3 regions of the Dorea sp. genome follow, and region 2 is predicted to be linked to each of the others. Evidence: riboswitches for the same ligand, from Rfam matches in the RefSeq annotation. Region 2 holds a riboswitch; each other region holds the start of a gene.

Region 1 (7,416 bases), on a different contig from region 2:
ACTAACCACTATTTTACTAACAACTTTTTACTTTGTCAATTCATTATACGGACATCATTTCTCAATTATGCATATACTACTCCCGAAGCCCCGTATCCGACATTCTTTCATCAACCCGCAGCTCGATCAGCACTTTAATCCCCACAGACAGGATCAGGAACATATGAAGATTCATACACAATGAAAATCCCCGCATCATTATCTTCCATGCTCCGGACGACAGCCCTTTCATATCTTTTCCACACATCAGGTCCCGGAAAACTCTTTTTGCCAGCGGATCGTGTCCGTATTTTCTCAGTGTACGCCAGATGCTTCTCAAAGACCTTCCATGCTCTGTATGCTCCATCTTCGCATCGAAAAATGCCGCAAAGAATATCGTATAACGGACAATTCCCTCATACTCCGTCTTTTTCGTCCTTCTTAACACTTTCTCCATCTCATGCGCAATTCCAAGCCAGCATTCCCTGGATTTTGGATTATAATGGTGTGAAATGGACGACGTATTCTTCCTGTATACATATCCCCGGTCTTTTATAAATGCATAGCGGATCCCATGTGCATAACACTCCGTATTGAACATCTTATCTTCCGCATAGGCAAATTCTTTGAAGATAATCTGATTCTCTTTTAGAAAATCTGCACGGTATAACCGCCCCCATACATAAGAGAGGTTTCCTGGAGAAAAGAACCCCTCGAAGCGGAAGCTTTCCGACTCCCTGTCTTTATACGAATAGCTTTCATGACTGGCGGCCGCAAGAAGTCTTCCATTCCAGAGTCTCTCATAATTGCAGATCACAACATCTGCATCCGTCTGCTCTATCTTATGCACCATCTTTTCGATAATTGCCGGGCTTGAAAGGTAGTCATCCGAATCCAGAAACATCAGATATTCTCCCTTTGCTTCCTGCATTCCTCTGTTTCTGGCATGCGAAAGACTTGCCGTTTTTTCCTGATATACGGATATGTCCGGATATTTTTCTGCATAGGAAAGGCAGACCTCATAACTTCTGTCACGAGATCTGTTTTCCACCAGTATTAATTCCCAGTCTGTATACGTCTGTTTTATCACACTCTCCAACGCTTCTGGTAAATATTTTTCCACATTATGAACCGGTACAATAATTGATACTTTCATATCTATTATCCTTTTATCTTCCCTCTCACTTTTATCACAATCTTTTTCATCAGTTCAAATAACCGCTTCCACTCTTCTGACCGTCTGTATGCAAGCCACAAAAGCACATTTGGTACAACTACACAGACACACATACGGAAGATCAGATTCACAAATGCACCACCCCGAAAAATCATACAGCAATAGTTCGTACATAACCATACAAGGCCCATCACAACCAGATTCTTCCCATATGTCAGGAAGAACTCTGCCGGTGAACGTTCAAAGCTGTGCTTATATATAACATACGGTTCGATCCATACCGATGTTAATAACATACTGAAAATTGTTCCGAGAAATACACCCGTCACGCCAAGCCGTACCACCAAAGCAACTGATATTCCTAAGTTCAGCACTGCTTCCACAATCGCTTTATACCTGTCATTCCAGAAAAGTCCCATAGATTCCTTGAATATGGTCACCGACTTTTTCGCTCCGTTAATTGCAAAATTCACACACAACACCAGTACAACTTCCACCGGAAAAAGGTATTTCTTCCCAAATGCCAGCTCTACAAATGGATTCAGCATCTCAAACAGGCAGATTCCCGCCACACCATACATCCATTGCCCGATGAAGAATAACTGTAAAAATACCTGGTGCACTTTCTCTTTTTCTTCAGTGATCCCAAGATTTCCTACACTTGCCGCAACTCCCTGGAACGCCTGATCCAGCACCTGTCTCACTGATCCAATGATCAGGTAATAGTTCGAATAGATTCCTGCCGTGATCACACCTACAAATCCAGAGATCAGAAGGTTATCCGTATTATTTACAACAATGTTGCCAAGCTTATGCATCAACATTGCCATTACATTTTTAATAATATCCTGACGTTCTTCTTTTGGCAGCTTCTCCTTACATGATTCCCTCAGATATGGGAATAATTGATCTGCCTTCCGGGACATCGTCACATTTGCCGCAAATGTACAAAGCACTGCCATAATCAGAAACAGTATAAAATTCTTCGTCACCAGAAGGACAATCATCTGTAAAATGTCCTGCAAGATAAGAAATCCATTCTGATTCAACACCGTCAGGTAATTCATCTGGTGTGCATCCACCAGCGTCTTCTTATATATAAGAAGATACGATATCACTGAATTCATCAGATACAGCATATAGATCAGAATCAGATGATCCACATCCGGACGGTCCTTCATCAGTACATCCAGAAATGGAATCAGAGCCAGCCCCGTAACCAGCACGATTACAGCCGTCACCCGGTAAAATGACCGGAACATCCGCATCAGTATCTGCTGCCTCTTAATGTCCTTTCTCGCAATTGGTCCGTATAATGCATACGTGATCGCCGTTCCGACCCCCAGCTCCGACAATGACAGAATGTTCAGAATATCCGTAAACAGACCATTGATCCCGACATATCCTTCACTTAAAACTCTGGTAAATACAACCCTGGTAAGAAATCCCATCAGTATCGCCGACATACGCGCCACGATCGCTACCGATGTATTCATTACCGAATATTCTGTTCTGGTCTTTTGTTCCAACTTTCTCATTCCTTCCGTTCACTTTCATTCTATAAGTGTATACGACATAGATTTGGAAAGCAATACAGAATACCTGGAACTTGCGTTGGCAGTTTTATTACATATTTTACCACCTGCCAAACCTGATTCCAGAACATGTCTGAACACACAATCTTTTATATCTACGCTGTACATATATAAGACTCATCCCATACATCCACCTGTAACATATGAAACAGCAATGCAAATACTGACTGATACACGGTATGCGCTTTCAGATCCGTCTGCTTCATATACCCAAGATGCATCTTCACCGCTACCGACACCGTACTGTCAATAATATTTGACACCAGTACTTCCGGATCTGTCAGCTCTTTGATTCCGTAATCCTGTCCCATCTTCTCCATATATGTAACAAACTGGCTAAGCACACCTCTTCTGATCTCCAGAAATTCCTTCGTATACCGTGCGGACTGATAATATCTCCAGTAAAAAACTGTCTTCTCCGGGTCCTTCATAAGGAACTTCCAATATGCATTCCACATTATCCAGCAGCACTCTTCTGGATTACTCTCCATCTTTTTACGGAATTCACCATCTCCAAGAAGTTCTTCCACCAACTGCGCAACTTCTCTATCGATTTCAAGAAATGCATCTGCCATCAGGTCTCCCAGATTCTTATAACACTGATAAATATACGGATCCGAAAGATCACTTGTCTTTGATATCTTTCTGACCGTTACGCCTTCGATTCCTTCGTTCATAACAACCGTATACAACGCCCGGTGCAGCTTATTCTTTAATTCTTCTTTACTGTACTTTCTTACCATGTCTTTCTCCTTTCCGGCATGCGCCATCATTCCTCCCAGATTCTTTTTTTGCGAAAAAAAGCAAGAAGGAAAGATTTTACTCTTTTCATCTTGCAACTGGCTGACCCTGTACTGGCCCCTATAGCTTTGCGTCGCTATGTTTCCATAGCTTTGCCCCGATATGTTTTAGTATTTGCTAAATATCCATATATTATAAAACGCATAGAATTTTTATTCTATACGTTATAATCCGATTTTTCTTTGCATCTTATCATCAAAAATGCATTTTTTGAATCACTTTCATGTTACTCCTCTTTGTTATCACTTGCAAGCGTTTTTATCATTTTCTAAAAATAATTTTTGTAAAATTTAGCATTTGCTAAAGATTTTTCTTAAAATATTTACCGCAAAATCGACGATATCTCTTTATTTTTCGGGATTTTATGATAGAATAGGAACTGAAAAAAAGGAGGTAATATATATGGCGAAAATTTATGAAAAACCAGTTATTTCTATAGATACAGGACTTAGTGAAGGAGTTTATGCAGCCAGCGGGGCTACAGGAGGTTCATTAAACGTTACTTATATAGGTATTTGGGATCGCTGGAGCAGTGGCGGTGGAAAAGGTCTTGCCCAGCTTGACTGGAGTAATTTAAACGGAACTGTCACTGTTACTGTTACATTTAACGATACTGTTGATCAGGTTGAATATGCAACAACAGTTGATGGGGCAACTTGCTCAACAAGCGGTTCTAATGCGATTCTTACATTTAATACATCCAATGCACCTAGCTCTATCATGTTTGGTGTTCACATTGATCATGGTACAAGTATTGATAATCTGGATATCACTGGATTCACATATTCTGTACAATAGATTACACTGGAGGCTCGATTATATATGAAACAGTATTCAAAACCGATGATTTCAATTGATGCAGGAATGGCTGAAGGTGTGTATGCAGCCAGCGGTGCTGGTTCCAATGCAATAACAATTTCTGTTCCTACTGTTATTGCAGACTGGGGCGGTTCAGGACAGGCGACACTTACTCTGGATCTGAGTAATATGAACCCTTCTCAGTTAACTGTCATACTTACTTTTAATATGGATATTACCAGTGGATGGGGCGGTGGCGCCAGTGCTTCTGCTTCTGGCCATAATGTAACATTAAGCTGGTATAGTGCACCAGAAACTGCTGAAATTACGGTTCAGGCAAATGGTGATATTAACCAATTAAAATGCACTGGTTATTCTTACACAAATGCAAATTAATTAATATTTTTATTTAATTCAAGGGGGTAATTATTATGAGCAATTATTCAAAACCAATGATTTCAATTGATAATGGAATGGCAGAAGGTGTGTATGCAGCCAGTGGTGATGCTAGTAAAGGCTGTTATACAGCTAATGCCCATATTCACCAGACACCACAAAACGGTCGTGGCGATTACCGTATTCAGGTAAACGGAGTCCACAGTGCTGACCACTCAAACGAGGCGCAGATTTTAACTATCTCATTTAATCAAAATGTAACTTACCAATCATCGCAAGGAACTTTGCTTTCCGGCAACGGTACAAATACACTCAAAATCAGCTATAACTATCACCAGAATCCAAATGATGATATAGGATTGGGTGATCTCGTTGTTACTGCTGATACCGGACTTGCTATCACAGGCGTATCTATTACAGATTAATTGCCATTTGCAAATTCTTTTTAAGCCACAAAAAATACCAAGAAGCTGTCGCTAGCAAGTTCTATTGCATACTTTGACATGCATAGAACTTGCCAGCGACAGCTTCTATTATATATTTAAACATTTAAGACACACTCTAAAGCAATGGGGTCATATACAACGGAAGAAATACAATTCCATCTTCCTCCTTCAAGTCATTTTTATGAAGAACATACATCGTATTCAACTGCTCTGCATATTTATCCCTGCATTTTTTTAACGATGTCAATGTGTACTTTCCGCCGGATTTCACTTCAATTGGAGAGATGTTATGTCTGCTTGTGATTTTACTTTTCGCAATCAGGAAATCAATTTCCATTCTTAAGCTTGCATCGTCACGTGATGGATTGTAATAGAAATAAAGTTTATGTCCACTTGCAACAAGCATTTGCGCAACAATATTTTCTACAATCATTCCTTTATTTACTTCCAGCTTATCAAACAATAGTTTTCTGTAAATTTCTTCGCTCACGATTCCATTTTCATCAAAAGCATGGCTGATAAGCAGTCCTGTATCCGCCATATAACATTTCATCGTTACCCGGTCCATGTTTAACTTCAGTCCGATATTCGGTGCTGCCGAATTATAGCAGACATTCACGATCATCGCATCACTTAACCAGAAAATAGCATCCTCATATTCCCGGAATCTCGCTTCCTTTTTCAATGATGAAAGTTTAAACTTTTTATCATGCTTCTGAAGCTGTGACGGAATATTCTCAAAAATCTGTTCTACTTTCATCTCGTATCCCTGCGCATGTTTTACAATATCCGCCCGGTATAATTCCAGAATGTCTCTCTTCACACGGTCAACACGTTCAAAATCTCTGGTCTGTACATACATTTCAACTGCCTGCGGCATACCACCAACAATCATATATTGTCTGAAATAGTCCATTGCCTTTCTGTGAAGTGCTGCTCCCAGTGGTTTTCTCTTCTTTCCATTTCAGTAACTCTTTATATATTTTCCTTTTCAAAATATCCAGCCCCTTTTTCATAAATAGCTCTGACTTATTATTCTCAAATTCACTGTATTTTATTCCATTTACACGTTTTCAAGGTTTTTGTTATTATATATTTTACACATTTTCAAGGTTTCTATAAGTATCTATTTTACACATTTTCAAGGTTTTACTATGTTTTTATTATACTTATCACTTTTTCATTATCAAAATCGATACAAAAAAAGGAAGCAATGTACATCTTCCATACACTGCTTCTTCTCGGAGTTGATTTACGATTAGTTTTTTGCCAGTTCAATAATTTTTTTAAAAGTCCCGCACCATCTTATCTATCTCTTCCTGATCAAGCACCTTGCATCTCTTTTCCCGTATCGCATACACCCTGCTGCAGATATTAAGTACCGTAGGTCTGTGTGTCGTTACAATACAGGTTCGTGGATAAGTATCCATCATGATGTTCTTAAGTACCTTTCTCTCCGTAGCCACATCCAATGCAGATGTCGCTTCATCCAGAAGCAGAATCGGCGACTTTCTAAGCAATGCTCTTGCAATTGACAGACGTTGTGCCTGTCCTTCGGAGAATCCGCCTCCGCGTTCTTTTACAATACTGTTGATTCCATCCGGCAGTTTCTCTATGAATTCCCATGCACATGCAAGTTTTAATGCTTCGATAATTTCTTCATCTGTGGCTTCCGGCTTTACATTTCGTAAGTTCTCTGCAATCGTGCCAGAGAACATCGTATTTCCCTGCGGTACATATGAGAACAGTCTTCTGGTTGATGGCGACATTTCAACTGTGTTATTATGGTCTTCCCCTGCACAGATCCATGCCCTTCCATCCTGCGGTCTAAGCAGTGATAAGATCAGCCGCAGCATCGTTGTCTTTCCCTCTCCGGACGGACCTACTAATGCCACGATCTCATGTGGGTAAGCTTCTACCGTTGCATGCTCGAATACATTTGTTCCGTTATGATAGGTATACTCCAGATTCTCCATCTTAAGTCCCATACCTTCTACACGATGTTCTTTTTCAAATGCTCTTACTTCCTTATCTCCACTGTAATCTTCCTGTGGCATCTCTACAATATCCATAAGCCTCCCTGCCGATATGGTAAGTGAAATTGCCGTCGGAATCAGCCCTGTCAGAGAGTTTACGGACGCTGTAAGTGTTCCGGATAATGACAGGAACATCGTCATCGTTCCGTAACTGATCATTCCACTCCATACACGGTAGATTCCCCATC
Region 2 (7,416 bases):
CCAGGATCTACGCCCTGTGAATACATATTCATACCAAGTGTAATGATATCCACATTACCGGTACGCTCACCATTTCCAAATAAGGTACCTTCAATACGGTCAGCACCAGCAAGGATACCAAGCTCTGCAGTTGCAACGCCACATCCTCTGTCATTGTGCGGATGAAGTGAAAGTACAACGTTCTCTCTGTATTTCAGATGCTTATGTACATACTCTAACTGGCACGCAAATGTATGAGGCATTGCATTTTCAACGGTTGTCGGGATATTGATGATCGCTTTATTGTCTGCTGTTGGCTGCCATACATCCAGAACTGCATTACATACTTCTACCGCATAGTCAACTTCTGTACCATGGAAACTTTCCGGACTGTACTCAAATGTAAAGTTCCCATCTGTTTCACTGGCCAGTTTCAGAAGTAATTTTGCACCGTCGATTGCGAGCTGTTTTACCTGCTCTTTATCTTTTCTAAATACCTGTTCTCTCTGTGCAACAGATGTTGAGTTATACAGGTGGATCACTGCGTGCGGAGCACCTTTTACAGCTTCAAATGTTCTTTTGATGATGTGTTCTCTTGCCTGAGTCAGAACCTGTACCGTTACATCGTCCGGAATCATATCCATTTCGATCAATGTTCTCATAAACTTGTACTCTGTCTCAGAAGCTGCCGGGAAACCAACTTCGATTTCTTTGAATCCGATGTCGACCAACATCTGGAAGAACTCCAGCTTTTCATCCAGGCTCATTGGCTCGATCAGTGCCTGGTTACCATCTCTTAAGTCAACGCTGCACCACTTTGGCGGCTGTTCTACTGCATCTTTTTTCGCCCAGTCGTATGTGACCTCCGGCGGCATAAAATAACTTTTCTCATATTTCTGATAATTCTTCATAATTCAATATCCTCTCTTTCTACCCCATATTTTAAATGTGATCACTTCGACAAATTTCTTTCTCTCCATGAATAATAATCATCAATTTCGTTGTTCATTTTTAATACTTTTATATCCTAACATATGTACACACAAAAGGGAAGTGATAAATTTAATCACTTCCCTTGATGTTTTTTAATATGTTCGATTTTTCAGATTATTATATTTAATTCTGTTCCAGAGAACGCTTTTTCGTAATCACAACTTTTTCATCGTAGCATGTAAATATTTCATCTACTTTCTCTTTCTGAAGCTTCGGTGTGATCAGGCTTACAACCGGTACAATAATCATTCCTGCAACCATTGCAATTGCTCCCGCATTGATTGGGGATGCGATAAAGTGGAAGAACAGATTCAGAACTGTAATTCCGACACCAGCTGCAAAACTTGCCCATACAGCTGCTCTTGTCACACCTTTCCAGTACAGACCATACATGAACGGTGCAAGGAATGCTCCCGCAAGTGCGCCCCATGAGATACCCATCAGCTGTGCAATGAAGGTCGGAGGATCCATTGCGATCACTACCGATAATACAATGAAGAATACTACCATCACCTGCATGGTGCGTACCTGTTTCTTCTCGCTCATGTCTTTCATCACGTTATCCTTTAAGAAATCCAGTGTCAGTGTCGAGCTGGATGTAAGAACCAGTGACGCAAGTGTGGACATGGATGCGGATAATACCAGTACCACTACGATACCGATCAGGATATCCGGAAGTGTTGATAACATATGAGGAATGATTCCGTCAAAAATCATGTTTCCAGCTTCATCATGTAATTCTGCTGCATCAAACAGTCTTCCGAATCCTCCAAGGAAGTAACATCCTCCGGAGATTACGATTGCAAACAATGTAGAAATAACGGTTCCTGTGTTGATGGATTTTTCATCTTTGATTGCGTAGAATTTACCAACCATCTGTGGAAGTCCCCATGTTCCAAGAGAAGTCAGGATGACAACTCCAAGAAGATTCAGTGGATCCGGTCCAAAGAAAGAAGTAAATGCTCCCGGCTGTCCCATTGTCACAGGCACATCACTTGGGATCTCTGCCATGGCCTTAATCGCCTGAATAAATCCGCCCTGACCATTTAACACTGCCAGGATGACTGCAACAATGCCACCCAGCATAATGATTCCCTGAATAAAATCATTGATCGCCGTAGCCATATATCCACCGAGGATAACATAGATTCCTGTAAATACTGCCATACCGATCACGCAATATTTATAAGGAATGTTAAATGCCATTCCAAACAATCTTGACAATCCATTGTATACAGAAGCTGTATACGGCACCAGGAATATGAATACGATCGCTGAAGCCGTAATCTTCAGCGCCTTACTTCCATATCTCTCACCGAAGAAATCCGGCATTGTCTTGGAATTCAGATGCTGCGTCATTACCTTGGTACGTCTTCCAAGTACCACCCATGCCAGCAGACTTCCGATGATCGCATTTCCGATTCCGATCCATGTCGACGCAAGACCGTATTTCCATCCGAACTGTCCTGCATATCCTACAAATACAACCGCAGAGAAGTATGACGTACCATACGCAAATGCCGTAAGCCACGGGCCTACCGATCTCCCCCCTAACACATAACCGTCTACACTTGTCGCATGCTTTCTTGCATAGATGCCAACCGATACCATAATTGCAAAAAATATCACCAGCATCAATAATTTCATCGCCATAACCTTTCTCCTCTACTTTCCTCATTTCTTTTTTACTTGTTACTTTGCTAATCCGCTTTAAAGCGTTGCGCTTTAAAGCGTTAAAGTTTGTAGTGTTAGAATAGCACAGATGTTACAGTATGTCAATCTTATTTTGCAGAAATATAAAAAAAGCCAAAAAACAGCTGCGATTCCTTTTTTTACGGAATACGCAGCTGCTCTATGGCTTCTATTTCATCTTCTCCACTCTGTCCTGAATGGTCTTATTAAAGTTCTCTACCTTTCTTTCATATGTAGAATTCATAAATTCAGACTTCAGCATGAAATCTGCTGTTGCAAGATTATTAGCTGTAGGGATATCGTAAAGAACGGCAATACGGGATAACGCTCTTACATCCGGGTCGTGTGGCTGCGCCTCTAACGGGTCCCAGAGGAAGATCATGAAGTCGATCTGACCTTCTACAATCTTAGCACCGACCTGCTGGTCTCCACCAAGTGGACCACTGTTGTATCCTTTTACCGGAAGTCCTGTCTTCTCGGCGATCAGACGTGCAGTTGTACCTGTACCGCAAAGGAAATGTCCTTTTAAAATCTCTTTATTCTTATCACACCACTCAATCAGTTCCTTTTTCTTACCGTCATGGGCAACCAGTGCGATATGTTTTGCTTTTCCTATCTCAAATGTTACATAATTTTCATTTAACATAGCATTCAGCTCCTTTCTGTTATTCTTCTTTTTACATGCAGAGGACCTGCCATTGGCAGCTCCTTTCGAACGCATGGTGCTCTTAAAAGAAACGACATCCATTTCATCACCTGGAATTCTTTCCGGCCCCGAATTGAAATCAGGATAAAAAGCAACGCCAGCACAATCGTGACCCCGATACTCCAGAAACTCACTGCCTGTATTTTAATCTTCATCCGTCCCCCTTCTTTCACCTGCGTTAACATGCATTATTTTTAGATTTCCTGCATTTCATATTTTAACGCAGTAAAGTCTTTCCTTATAATTTTAGCAGTTGTAACAAGGAATATCAACCTGTAAACGAAAAATTTACATATTTTGGTATAAAAAAGATGAACTGTTATATATTAAATCATCAAACAGTTCATCTTTCTTGTTCTTATCATATTTCTCAGTGCAATGTCGGAAGCAACCGGCTGGTATAGATTCCATTATTACAATCCTTCGCCCCTATGCCTTTGCGTCCCTGTCTTTCGGCAAGTTTGCCTTTGTTTTTTCATTACATCTTATTATGTTTCACAAAATAATTGTAATATGCCTCGATCATTTCCCGTCTTCCGCGGACACGGATTGGGATGATCGTATCGTCTTTTAATATAAAATCATCTTTCACATCTTTTATGTAGTCCATATTGACCAGATAGCTCTGATGGCAGTGGAGGAACCTTGGTTCGTCCATCTTCTCTTCCAGAGATTTTAACTTTTCGGCAGTCACGATCTCTGTCCCGTCTGCAATATGTATCGTCACATAATGACGGTCGCTTTCCATATATAAGATGTCGTCTATATACGGATAACGGTACTGCCTCCGTTCTTTGATTACGACTCTGCGCTTTAAGTCTACTTTTAAAATGTGATTCAGGAGATTTTTCAATTTGTCTTCTTCGAATGGTTTTAAAAGATATCCTGCTGCCTGCACGTCATAGCTTTCCACCGCAAAATCCGGTGATGCGGTCAGGAACACGATCGGTGCGTTGCAGTTCAGATCACGAAGTTTCTTCGCGGTCTCCATTCCATTCAATTTCTTCATGTAGATGTCCAGAAGGATCAGTTCGGCTTCCACGTACTCTTCTTCAATATCCGCAACCAGTGATTCCCCGGAATCATAGGTCAGGATCATCACTTCTTCATTAATTTCTTCGAAATATGAGGTTAAAATTTCTTTCAGCATCTCGCGCTGAATTTCTACATCTTCACAGATGACTATTCTTCTCATCCGCTTTCCCACCTTTATCTTCTTGCACTTTCTCCCAAAACGCAATATATTATAACAACTCATGTCGACAATTTCAAGAATATTTCTTCATATGTCGAATGGTTTTCCGGAATTTCGCAAATGCTCCTCTTATCATTGAAATTCCTCTCATAACATACTATACTACATTTATGAAAAAATATACACATTCGAGGTGAAATTATGCATAAAGAATTTTTAATGGGTAATGCTGCCATCGCTCTTGGAGCTGTCGCTTCAGGGGTAAATGTGGTCGCCGGTTACCCAGGTACACCTTCTACAGAAGTGCTTGAAACTATCGCAAAGCACCGTCCTGACGATGTCTATGTGGAATGGTCTGTCAATGAAAAAGCAGCCATGGAACTCGCCGCAGGTGCCGCTTATGCCGGTGCCAGATCCCTTGTTACGATGAAGCAGGTCGGGTTAAATGTTGCATCCGACCCGTTGATGAGTCTGGAATATGTCGGTATCAAAGGCGGTATGGTCGTTCTCGTCGCAGATGATCCGGGACCGATCTCTTCACAGACGGAACAGGATACAAGACATTTTGCCGCATTTTCAAAGCTTCCTTGCTTTGATCCTTCTTCCGCGCAGGAAGCCTATGAGATGATCCAGGAGGCCTTCGAATATTCGGAAAAATATGGCACACCGGTATTCTTACGCCCTACTACCCGTGTCTGTCATGGCTATGCTTCCATCGATATCAAGGATGAGAGCGAATATACCGTACATACACCGGAAGGGTTCATCAAAGATTCGAAACGCTGGGTAATCTTCCCTAAACTTTCATTTATGAATCATCAAAAAATTGTAGCAAGAAATGTGGAATTATCCGACGTATTTTCTTCTTATGATAAAAACAAAATCATCCCGGCCTGCGATACCTGGAAGGATTCCAAGAAGGGAATTGCTTCTGCCGGCATCAGTTATACTTATGCAATGGAGACACTTCAGGAAACCGATATGGTAAGACATCTGAAAGTATCTACTCCATATCCATTTCCTGAGAAGCTGGCTGTCGAATTCCTGACGGGTCTTGATGAGGTTCTCTGTCTTGAAGAGCTTGATCCGGTAATCGAGCAGGAATTAACTTATATCTGCGGGAAATACCATCTGCCAACAAAGATCACCGGCAAGTTAGACGGAACCACTGCCTGTGCAGGTGAAAATACACGTGACAGCGTATCTTCCTATATACATACATTTCTTGGTCTTGAAAAAGCTGGTTCCTCTTCACTTCCGACACCGCCGGAGCTTCCGGTCCGTCCACCGGTTCTTTGCGCCGGATGTCCACACCGCGCTTCTTTCTATGCGGTAAAGAAAGCAATGAAGGGTCAGAAGACGATTTTCTGCGGTGATATCGGATGTTACACTCTGGGAAATGCAATGCCGCTTGATATGGTTGATACCTGTCTGTGTATGGGTGCCGGACTGAATATTGCACAGGGTGTGGAAAAGATAGAGCCTGATACCACCTGCTTTGCATTCGTCGGGGATTCCACTTTCTTCGCTTCTGCGATCACGGGTGTGGTCAACGCTGTATACAATCAGGCGAATATGGTTCTGGTCGTGCTCGATAACTCTACGACTGCTATGACCGGTCATCAGCAGCATCCGGGAACCGGACGCACGGTCATGGGTGAAATCGTCCAGAAAATTAATATCGAACAGGTGCTGCGCGGCATCGGTGTGACAGAGGTAGAAACGGTCAATCCACTGGAACTTGAGGCTTCTGTTCTATGTGTACAAAAGATGGCCAAAAAACCTGGCGTGAAGGCAATCATTTTCAAATCACCTTGTATCGCCGTGACCAGGCCGGATGCCCCGCTTCATGTGAATCCGGATAACTGTATCGGATGTAAAAAATGTATCCTCGAGCTCGGATGTCCTTCTATCGTTCTTGATCAGGGTAAGGTCTGTATTGATAGTTCTATGTGTACCGGATGCGGACTTTGCAGCCAGGTATGTCCGGTGCATGCGATAACAGGAGGTGCTTCTCATGAGTAATACGATTCATACAACGGATAATAACCATAACATCGTTCTCTGCGGTGTCGGAGGACAGGGAACGGTCCTTGCCTCCAAGCTTCTCGCAGCAGCCGCTATGAGTAAAGACATCCCGGTTATGAGTGCCGAGACCATCGGTATGGCACAGCGCGGCGGAAGTGTATTCAGCCACCTGCGCATGGGCGATAACCTGTACTCTCCGATGCTCGAAAACGGAACTGCCGATCTGATCATTGGATTCGAACCCGGGGAGACAGTCCGGATGCTTCCTTATCTTAAGAAGGACGGCTATGTAGTTGTCAGTACGCGTGCTGTCAAGCCTGTCACAGCCACTTTATCCGGTTCTGATTATGACACGCCGCAGATGCTGGATTATCTGAAGGAAAATGTCGAACATCTTACATTGGTTGATGCAGAAAAGGCCTGTACCGATATTGGTTCTGCCAAAGTACTTAACATGGTGCTTTTAGGGGCTGCTATACGTACGGGAGTTTTGGGTTTTACGATTGAAGAGATTGAGGATATTATGAAACAGACATTGCCGGAGAAATTTCACGAGATGAATCTGAAGGCATTAAATTATAGCACCCAATAATATTTACTCACAGAAAGGATGGACCATATGCAGATTACAGAAACACAACTTGCACAAGTAAACCAACAGATCCAGGCTCTTATAAAAGCCGAAAGCTTTTATGGGAAGAAATTAGAAGAAGCCGGAGTCAGCAGCATCCAGTCTGCGGAAGATTTTGAAAAGCTTCCATTTTCTGAGAAGGATGATCTAAGAAATGCTTATCCTCTCGGACTTATGACCGCTCCGGAAGAA
Region 3 (7,416 bases), on a different contig from region 2:
TTGAACTGTTCTTAGTATAACGCAAGCATTTTAAAATTACAAAATTCGTTGCATTCTACAACTTATTCACATCACAGTTCAGCGTATCCGTAATTGTCTGGATACTTACAGGCTTCGGTATATACCCGTTCATTCCCGCATCGCGGCAGTTCTTCCGGTCACTGACAAATGTATTGGCTGTCATCGCAAAGACAGGTATTACTTTTGCATCCTTTCTTTCAAGCTCTCTTATTTTTTTCGTTGCCGTCAATCCGTCCATCACCGGCATCATGACATCCATCAAAATAACGTCAAAATATCCTTCCTCCGATATCTTAAATATCTCGACCGCAATCTCCCCGTTCTGCGCTTTTGTTACTTCCATGCCTGCCTTTTCAAGAAGAAATTCCGCAATCTCCATATTCAGATCATTGTCCTCTACCAGAAGGACTTTCTTGCCGGCCAGTTCTGTTCCTGTGACCTCTTCTTTCCGTTCTTCTTCCTCATATGATACATGAAGATCAAACGGTATCGTAATCGTAAATGTTGTCCCAACATTTACCACACTTTTTACTTCGATCTTACCATTCATCATCTCTGTCAGCTGTTTTGCAATGGCAAGTCCAAGCCCGGTTCCCATATATGCCGTTCTCGCACTTTGTTCTTCCTGCGCAAATGGTTCAAACGCATGCTTGATGAATTCTTCGCTCATACCGCGTCCCGTATCCGTACACCGAAAGCAATAAACGGCCTGCCTTTCTTCACCTTTCAGTTCCTCGCAGGACAGCCGTATCTCTCCGCCTTCCCGGTTGTACTTCACCGCATTTCCTGCAATATTCTGCAAGATCTGTTTTAAATGCACCGGACTTCCGATTACATGCCGGTGGACTACGGTACTGTGATTAAAGTTCACTGTCAGCCCCTTCATCTGCGCACTCATTTTTGTAATACTGTTCGTCTCTTCCAGTACTTTAAGAATGTCAAACGGCTCATGCTCAAGCTCGATCGCACCGGATTCCAGCTTGTTCATATCCAGGACACTGTTCACAATCTCCATAAGGAATCCCGTTGCCTCTCTTACTTTTTCCCGGCACTCTTTTTGCTTGTCTTTATCATCTGCATAATGCTCTGCAATCTCGATCATACCCTGAATCCCGTTGATCGGTGTCCGGATATCATGACTCATTCTCCGCAGAAAATCAGTCTTTGCGATATTCGCTCTCCTTGCTTCGTCTGCAGTCTCAAGAAGTTTCTGCCTGTACTCAATCTCCAGCTGTTTCTGCTTATCGATCTTGCACACAACATATAATACATTCGTGACTACACCGTTCTTATCCCTCTTCTTTACAATGAACCGCCCCAGATGCCACGATCCGTTCGCAGCCCTGTATTCTGCCGCAATGCTTTCCGTATCCTTAAGGCGCAGTGCCAGTGTAGACGTATCCAGGAATTCCCTCATAAGTTCCTGATGTTCCTCATCCACGATCGTTTCTCTTACATTTTTAAATACATCTGCGATTGTCCCTCTTTTTCCCGTCAGCCGGTGCATCTCCTGTCCGGAAGACACCTCGTCGTATGTCCCCCGCACCAGATCCATACGGTAGATCAGCCAGTAGATTTTACTGATTGATCCTACGATCTCACTGTTTAGCGTAGCCTCTGCCAGTGCATTTTCAAGCTTTATTTTCTGTCTTTCCTGCTCTTCCATCATAAGAAGATTCTCTTGTAAACCGCCGATGTGACCCCCCACTGCTTTTAAAAGCCGCAGCGAAAGTGCCGTCTTACTCTGCTCCGGATTGTCGAATCCAATATAGCCATTTAACTTCTTATTCGAAAGGATCGGGATCACAATCAGTGAATGAATATCCTGTCCGTCAAATAATTCAAACTCTTCCGGTGTCTGCCTGCGCTCTTCTTCCCAGTCCGCAGATACGATTGCTTCTCCTGCCCGCAGCCGCGGTGCCCAGTTTGGCATATCCTCAATCCGCACATTCTGCATCTTGTCTATTGTCGGTTCAACTCCCTCAGCACACCATTCATGCGTCATCTTCATAACGCTTCTGTCTTCCTCTGTCCATGTAAACATGTAGGATCTGTCTGACAACGAATACTTTCCAAGGAAAGCCAGAAGCTTTGGCATCGCTTCATTTAACTCCTCCTTACTGGAAATGTTATCCAGTATCGAGATGTTGTCCAACACATCATCAACCGCATCCTGAACAATCTGCATTTGTCTATATTCTTCTGTCTGTTGTTGTCTTTTTCTTCGTATTGATAATCTCATGTGCACCTCCAAGAACTGGAATTACGCTCCTCTGATATCCATGCAAAAACCTTTATATCATACAGAAAACCTGCCACCGGCAATTTTTCTTCCGAACGCATACCGATAAAAAAAGCAGGCCATGCTATAGACATACCTCCTACATCCACCGCCACCGGCGGTTTCCTTCGGATACTTGACGACTATAACATTTCCTGCTATTTATTATTGCAACTGGCTACCATTTTACAGGTCCTATAGCTTTGCGTCACAACCTTTCGGATGCTTTGCCGTAAATATGTTCCTTTTCTCCTGCCTTTTATTATAACGTTATCCTAAAATTCATGTCAAGAACGAGCGTTAATAAAGTCAGCATAAAGTCAGTTAACTCAAATTGGCAAAATCCACATCCATTACCCCATCATACGGAATTTTCAATTCAGAAAATTCCTACCAGTGAGCAATAATCATTTATCTTCCTGGTTTTGCATCCAGTTCGCTGGTTGCATCATATAAGGAATCAGTCAGAGCCACCGGACTCATCAGTACCCTTCCGGTTCCTCTGTATACATTAACCAGGCCTTCCCCGCTGACCGCTGAACCAACCAGCGTCTTCGTTGTTCTCTCTACCGTAAATTCAAGATTCGAAGACCAGCATACAGCCATACTTCCATCAATCTTTAACTCATCATTTTCAAGTTCGATCTCGATCAATTCTTCTTCCGGCACATTACTTTCCAGCGCCACGATACCATTACCACGGAGACTTAAGTTGAACAATCCTTCTCCACCTAATACCGCAGACGATACGTTCTTTCTGGCTACGACTTTACTTTTTACGTTCCCGTCACATGCAAGGAACATGCCATCTTCGATCGTCATTCCTTCTGCTCCCCACTTAGATACATCTTCCAGAATAATATACTTATATGTAGGCTCCAGCACCAGTATTCCGGCTCCAACGTATTCCGGCTTTACTGCCGCTTCCTTTGTCACTGCACCTTTGATTGCTTTGCCGAACAGATCGCCGATACCTTTTACTCCTGTCGTAGCTCTTACATCTCCGCCCATCCACTGCATTGCACCTGCCTGGATCACTGCAGAATGCTCTTTATTGATATCGATTACTACCTGTCTTCTTCTTACATTCATCTTACTCATGAAGAATTCATCCGTTGCATTAAACGGCGATACGCTGGCATCTTTTTCGTACTCAAGTACGTGGAAATTATCCTTTGTACTGATATATTTTCTGTTTTCATTCTGCATATTCACGATTCTCATTGTGGTTTCCTCCTTGTTATTTACTTTTGAAATTCTACAATAACCTTGCGGCCATCTGCTACATTTTCAAACATCCCCTTCATGACCTTCTTTGCATTTTCATCTGCATTTTCAAGAAATCCGTATTCATCGGATTCGGCTCTTTTTTTTGCTTTTTTCTCAGCCTCTCCGACAATCTCCAGCATCTGTTCCTTATCAATACTCATAATTGCAAAATTCGTATCATAGATCTTCAGGTCACTGGATTTGATCTTGATGGAATCCTCATTGATCGTACAATGTGGAATCGTAATTTTTATCTGATCATCGGTCTCTTTTATCTGGGCTTCTTTCACATCAAGCCCTGCGGTCACAGTTGTCTTATACTGTACCAGGATTTTATTCTTGTTGATCAGCGGAATGTTTCCCTTCGTGCTTTTGAATACATCCGAGATGATCATCTTCTGTGTTGTCAGCTCCGCCGCATCTTCAAGCGTCGTCTCCAGCGGGATACTTTCCTCTTTTGGAGTTATAATATACTTATACGCTGATATGGAACCAATGCTGATAACCAATGCAAGAATAACCACAAGTATTACTTTTAGCTTTGTCTTCACAGACATCCCCCTTTTCTTTTGTAGTTCGTTTTATTGTCATCTTACTGTTAAGTACTCTTTTATATCCGTTTTTCCTTACCTTCTATGTGGCTTTTCCTGATTAATAATTCCTGCTTAACAATGATACGATACCTACAATAATCAGAATCGGGAACGCCAGATGGATCAGTCCGCCAACTACCATTCCTACTAAGATCAGAGGGAAGAATATCACCGTCAGAAGTAACTTCGATAATCCCCACGTGGCTTTTAATCCAAACACAAGCAGTTTACCAAATATTCCAAACATACAGATCATAAATAATAACGTTAACATAATCTTCGTCTCCTATTCTCTACACTTATACTGTTATTCTTTCTGTATAGTCTGAATCTACTATACTTAGTTTCAAGCTATAAATATACAACAAATTTATTGAAATAATATGACATAATTCTCAATTTTCGAGAAATTTAATAAAATAGCGAGGCAGCCAACACTGTCTCGCTATTTTATCTATATAAATCCATATTAATCCATTTCCCGGATTATTTTTCTAAGAGGATAGATAAATGTCGGAGATGCCGATAATTCATCTCGACTTTCCTGTATATCGTTCCATTTCCGACTCCCCCTTACAGGTTCTCCCTGAAGAATGTTACCATTGCTGCATAAGCTTCCTCTTCATCTGGACCCTCTACAGTAATGGTAACTTCTGCACCTTTCTTTACTCCAAGTCCCATGATCATCATAAGCTGTGTTGCGGAAACAGTTTTTCCTTCTTTTGTCAGGGTGATCTTACTCTGATATTTTTTTGCCTCTTTTACAAAAAGTCCCGCTGGTCTTGCATGCAGTCCTAATTCGTCATTGATTGTATAATTAAAAGATTTCATAATCTGTGGTTCCTCCAGGTCAGATCCGATGGCATGGATTTTTCATACAATCCTAACGAATATGCCTTCATGCTGTCTTCCTCCTGTTTTACAGCATTCAGCACAATTCAAAATCCTATACTCTTATTTCCAGAAATCGCTTTTTCTTACTATATGTATCTGTACTCCACATGCCCGGAGTTTTTCCAGTTCCTCTTCCGAAGTCAGTTCATCCGTGATCAGATGTTGTACCTTCTCTATTCCACAGCTTGTAAAACTACTATTCTTTCCAATCTTGGTATGATCAGCCAGAATATATACTTCCTGAGCCGCATGATCAATCATCAGCTGATTAATATTCACTTCATTGATAATCTCTGTAGTCATCCCTGTTTTTGCACTGATACCGGAACATCCCACAAAAGTCTTTCTTGCGAAAATATTCTGCAGAGTCCTTACTGCAAAATCTCCTACCATAGCCTCTTTCGGATATCTAAGTTCCCCTCCGGTAAGAATAATATTTACACCACTGGCTTTATCATGATTAATGGCTTTTCCATTATTCGTAATAACTGTCACATTCTCAGCGTGTACATATTTGATCAGTTCCAGTGCATTTCTACTGGTGTTGATAAAAATAGTGTCTCCCGACTCAACAAGTGTTGCCGCATAACGGGCAATCAGATCGCGGTACAGTGTTACTTCGTCCATCTGTGCTTCTTTTTTATCTGTCACAGCTGCTCCACCGTAAAATCTTTTGATCTTACGTTCCTCTTCTAACACTCTCAGATCACGTCGGATCGTTACTACCGATACTCCCAAAAGCTCTGCCAATTCATCCGCCTTTATCTCCGGATTTTTGGTAAGTATATCAAAAATCTGTTGCCGTCTGCTGTCTACATATGCCTTTTCTCTTTTCATAATTCATAACCTCATTTTTCTGTTTTTTAAGTTCATTTTTAGAGTTCCGCTCCGTTATCATTATTCCATCTTTTATGAACTTTGTCATTATTTTTTTTGATTATTTGTCGTAAAAAGGTTAAAAAAATAAGCCCAGGCATTTTAAGTGATTTTTCCAAATACAGAAGGACCTGCCTCCTGCAACTTCTTCTGCATAATTTTTTACAAAAATGGTGCTCCGCTCCTTTGCTGAGCACCCCCGGATTTTGTTATTATGCTGAAACAATCATAATTAATCAATAATGCCGTGTTCTCTCATTTTCTGCTCGATTTCCTGCGCAGACATAATATTTCTCAGTCCAATTACCTGCGTTCCTTTTTTCTCTGCATCTTTGAACATATTTGCAAAGTTCTGTGCACAGAATACTACATCATACTGAGCAGCTGCCGTTTTTCCTTCTGATAATGCACAGTGATGTACATACCATATTCTCATTGAAGATAGACATGAATCCCGGAAGTTCAACATCATCAATCTTCTTAACTTCTTTACCGTCTTTCTTCTTTCCAAAAAGTTTCTCTGCCAGCCAGTAGTTAAATGCGACACCAAACATCTGCTGATGAGCCAGCGTAAATCCTGCTCCATCTGTAACTTCCTGACAAGGTTTGATCATAATATTCGCACCAACTGCCCAGTAGGCACCAAGGATAACTGCCATCACTATGATCAGTGCCACATTATGCGTAAGCAGTCCTGGCAATGCAAACATGATCAGCCAGTAAGCAGTTGCTGCCTGCTGTACCTGCACATGACCGGTTGTAAACAGCGCACACAATTTCGTAAACTTACTAAAACGAACCAGTAAAATGTTAACGATAAATGCGATAAGAAGAAGGATCATCGCATCACCAAATCCTTTACCAAATACTTCTTCCACACCCGCTGTTACTGCATTCTGCCCAAAATACGGATCAATAACCATTGCGTCTATCTTAAATACATCTTTCAACCCTACTAATACAGGACGGAAGTTACTTACCAGTCCGGATGAACCAACCGTCAGGATCAGATATCCAACGATCGCTTTGATCACACCGGCCAGTACATCGTACCAAGGTTTCTTTAATAAGATATAACCGATCATAACAATCAAACCGATCATGAATGCTGGCTGTTCCAAAATATTTGTCGCAAAATACGACCATACATTCATTAAAATATTCATTTTTCTTTCCTCTTAATTTTCTTACAGATATTTTTCCTGAAGCTTCAGAAGGTCTTCAGGTCCTTTTACTTTTTTGAGATCTTCAATCAGTTCCTCGTTAGACAACATCTCTGCCAGTCTTGACATGTTATCCAGATGCTGTTCCGGATTACAGGATGCAAGTGTAAAAAATAATGTTGCATCCTTATAATTTGCTTCCACTGTACCATCTGCTTCCAGTGATTCACAACTCATACGGATGGCATCTTTCCAGTCCTTTGCACTCTCTGCAAATTTATAATGCTTACTCTCAACAAATTCTTTTAACATGGTCTTC

What was found. Region 2 has a riboswitch for cyclic di-GMP ahead of ACWJAF_RS02045 (hypothetical protein). Riboswitches for the same ligand answer to the same signal wherever they lie in the genome.
Region 1: it holds a riboswitch for cyclic di-GMP, as region 2 does, so the genes downstream of both, ACWJAF_RS03105 (TetR/AcrR family transcriptional regulator) here and ACWJAF_RS02045 (hypothetical protein) in region 2, are expected to answer to the same signal.
Region 3: it holds a riboswitch for cyclic di-GMP, as region 2 does, so the genes downstream of both, ACWJAF_RS03535 (hybrid sensor histidine kinase/response regulator) here and ACWJAF_RS02045 (hypothetical protein) in region 2, are expected to answer to the same signal.

What each region holds. Positions count from the first base shown of each region.
Region 1 is NZ_CDRRQK010000004.1:76,055-83,470, forward strand. It holds gene ACWJAF_RS03095 (glycosyltransferase family 2 protein) at 77-1,135, opposite strand; gene ACWJAF_RS03100 (lipopolysaccharide biosynthesis protein) at 1,141-2,694, opposite strand; gene ACWJAF_RS03105 (TetR/AcrR family transcriptional regulator) at 2,847-3,494, opposite strand; cyclic di-GMP riboswitch class I at 3,583-3,659, opposite strand; gene ACWJAF_RS03110 (hypothetical protein) at 3,955-4,350, shown strand; gene ACWJAF_RS03115 (hypothetical protein) at 4,375-4,746, shown strand; gene ACWJAF_RS03120 (hypothetical protein) at 4,782-5,171, shown strand; gene ACWJAF_RS03125 (DUF4143 domain-containing protein) at 5,308-6,108, opposite strand; gene ACWJAF_RS03130 (peptidase domain-containing ABC transporter) at 6,479-7,416, opposite strand, start outside.
Region 2 is NZ_CDRRQK010000003.1:17,983-25,398, reverse strand. It holds gene ACWJAF_RS02060 (2-isopropylmalate synthase) at 1-890, opposite strand, end outside; gene ACWJAF_RS02055 (sodium:solute symporter family transporter) at 1,096-2,625, opposite strand; gene ACWJAF_RS02050 (methylglyoxal synthase) at 2,834-3,310, opposite strand; gene ACWJAF_RS02045 (hypothetical protein) at 3,316-3,525, opposite strand; cyclic di-GMP riboswitch class I at 3,754-3,846, opposite strand; gene ACWJAF_RS02040 (LytR/AlgR family response regulator transcription factor) at 3,849-4,565, opposite strand; gene iorA (indolepyruvate ferredoxin oxidoreductase subunit alpha) at 4,767-6,590, shown strand; gene ACWJAF_RS02030 (indolepyruvate oxidoreductase subunit beta) at 6,583-7,185, shown strand; gene ACWJAF_RS02025 (phenylacetate--CoA ligase family protein) at 7,213-7,416, shown strand, end outside.
Region 3 is NZ_CDRRQK010000005.1:5,193-12,608, reverse strand. It holds gene ACWJAF_RS03535 (hybrid sensor histidine kinase/response regulator) at 56-2,263, opposite strand; cyclic di-GMP riboswitch class I at 2,469-2,544, opposite strand; gene ACWJAF_RS03530 (AIM24 family protein) at 2,714-3,526, opposite strand; gene ACWJAF_RS03525 (DUF4230 domain-containing protein) at 3,547-4,122, opposite strand; gene ACWJAF_RS03520 (hypothetical protein) at 4,223-4,438, opposite strand; gene ACWJAF_RS03515 (HPr family phosphocarrier protein) at 4,738-4,995, opposite strand; gene ACWJAF_RS03510 (DeoR/GlpR family DNA-binding transcription regulator) at 5,119-5,895, opposite strand; gene ACWJAF_RS03505 (PTS transporter subunit IIC) at 6,306-7,100, opposite strand; gene ACWJAF_RS03500 (PTS sugar transporter subunit IIA) at 7,122-7,409, opposite strand.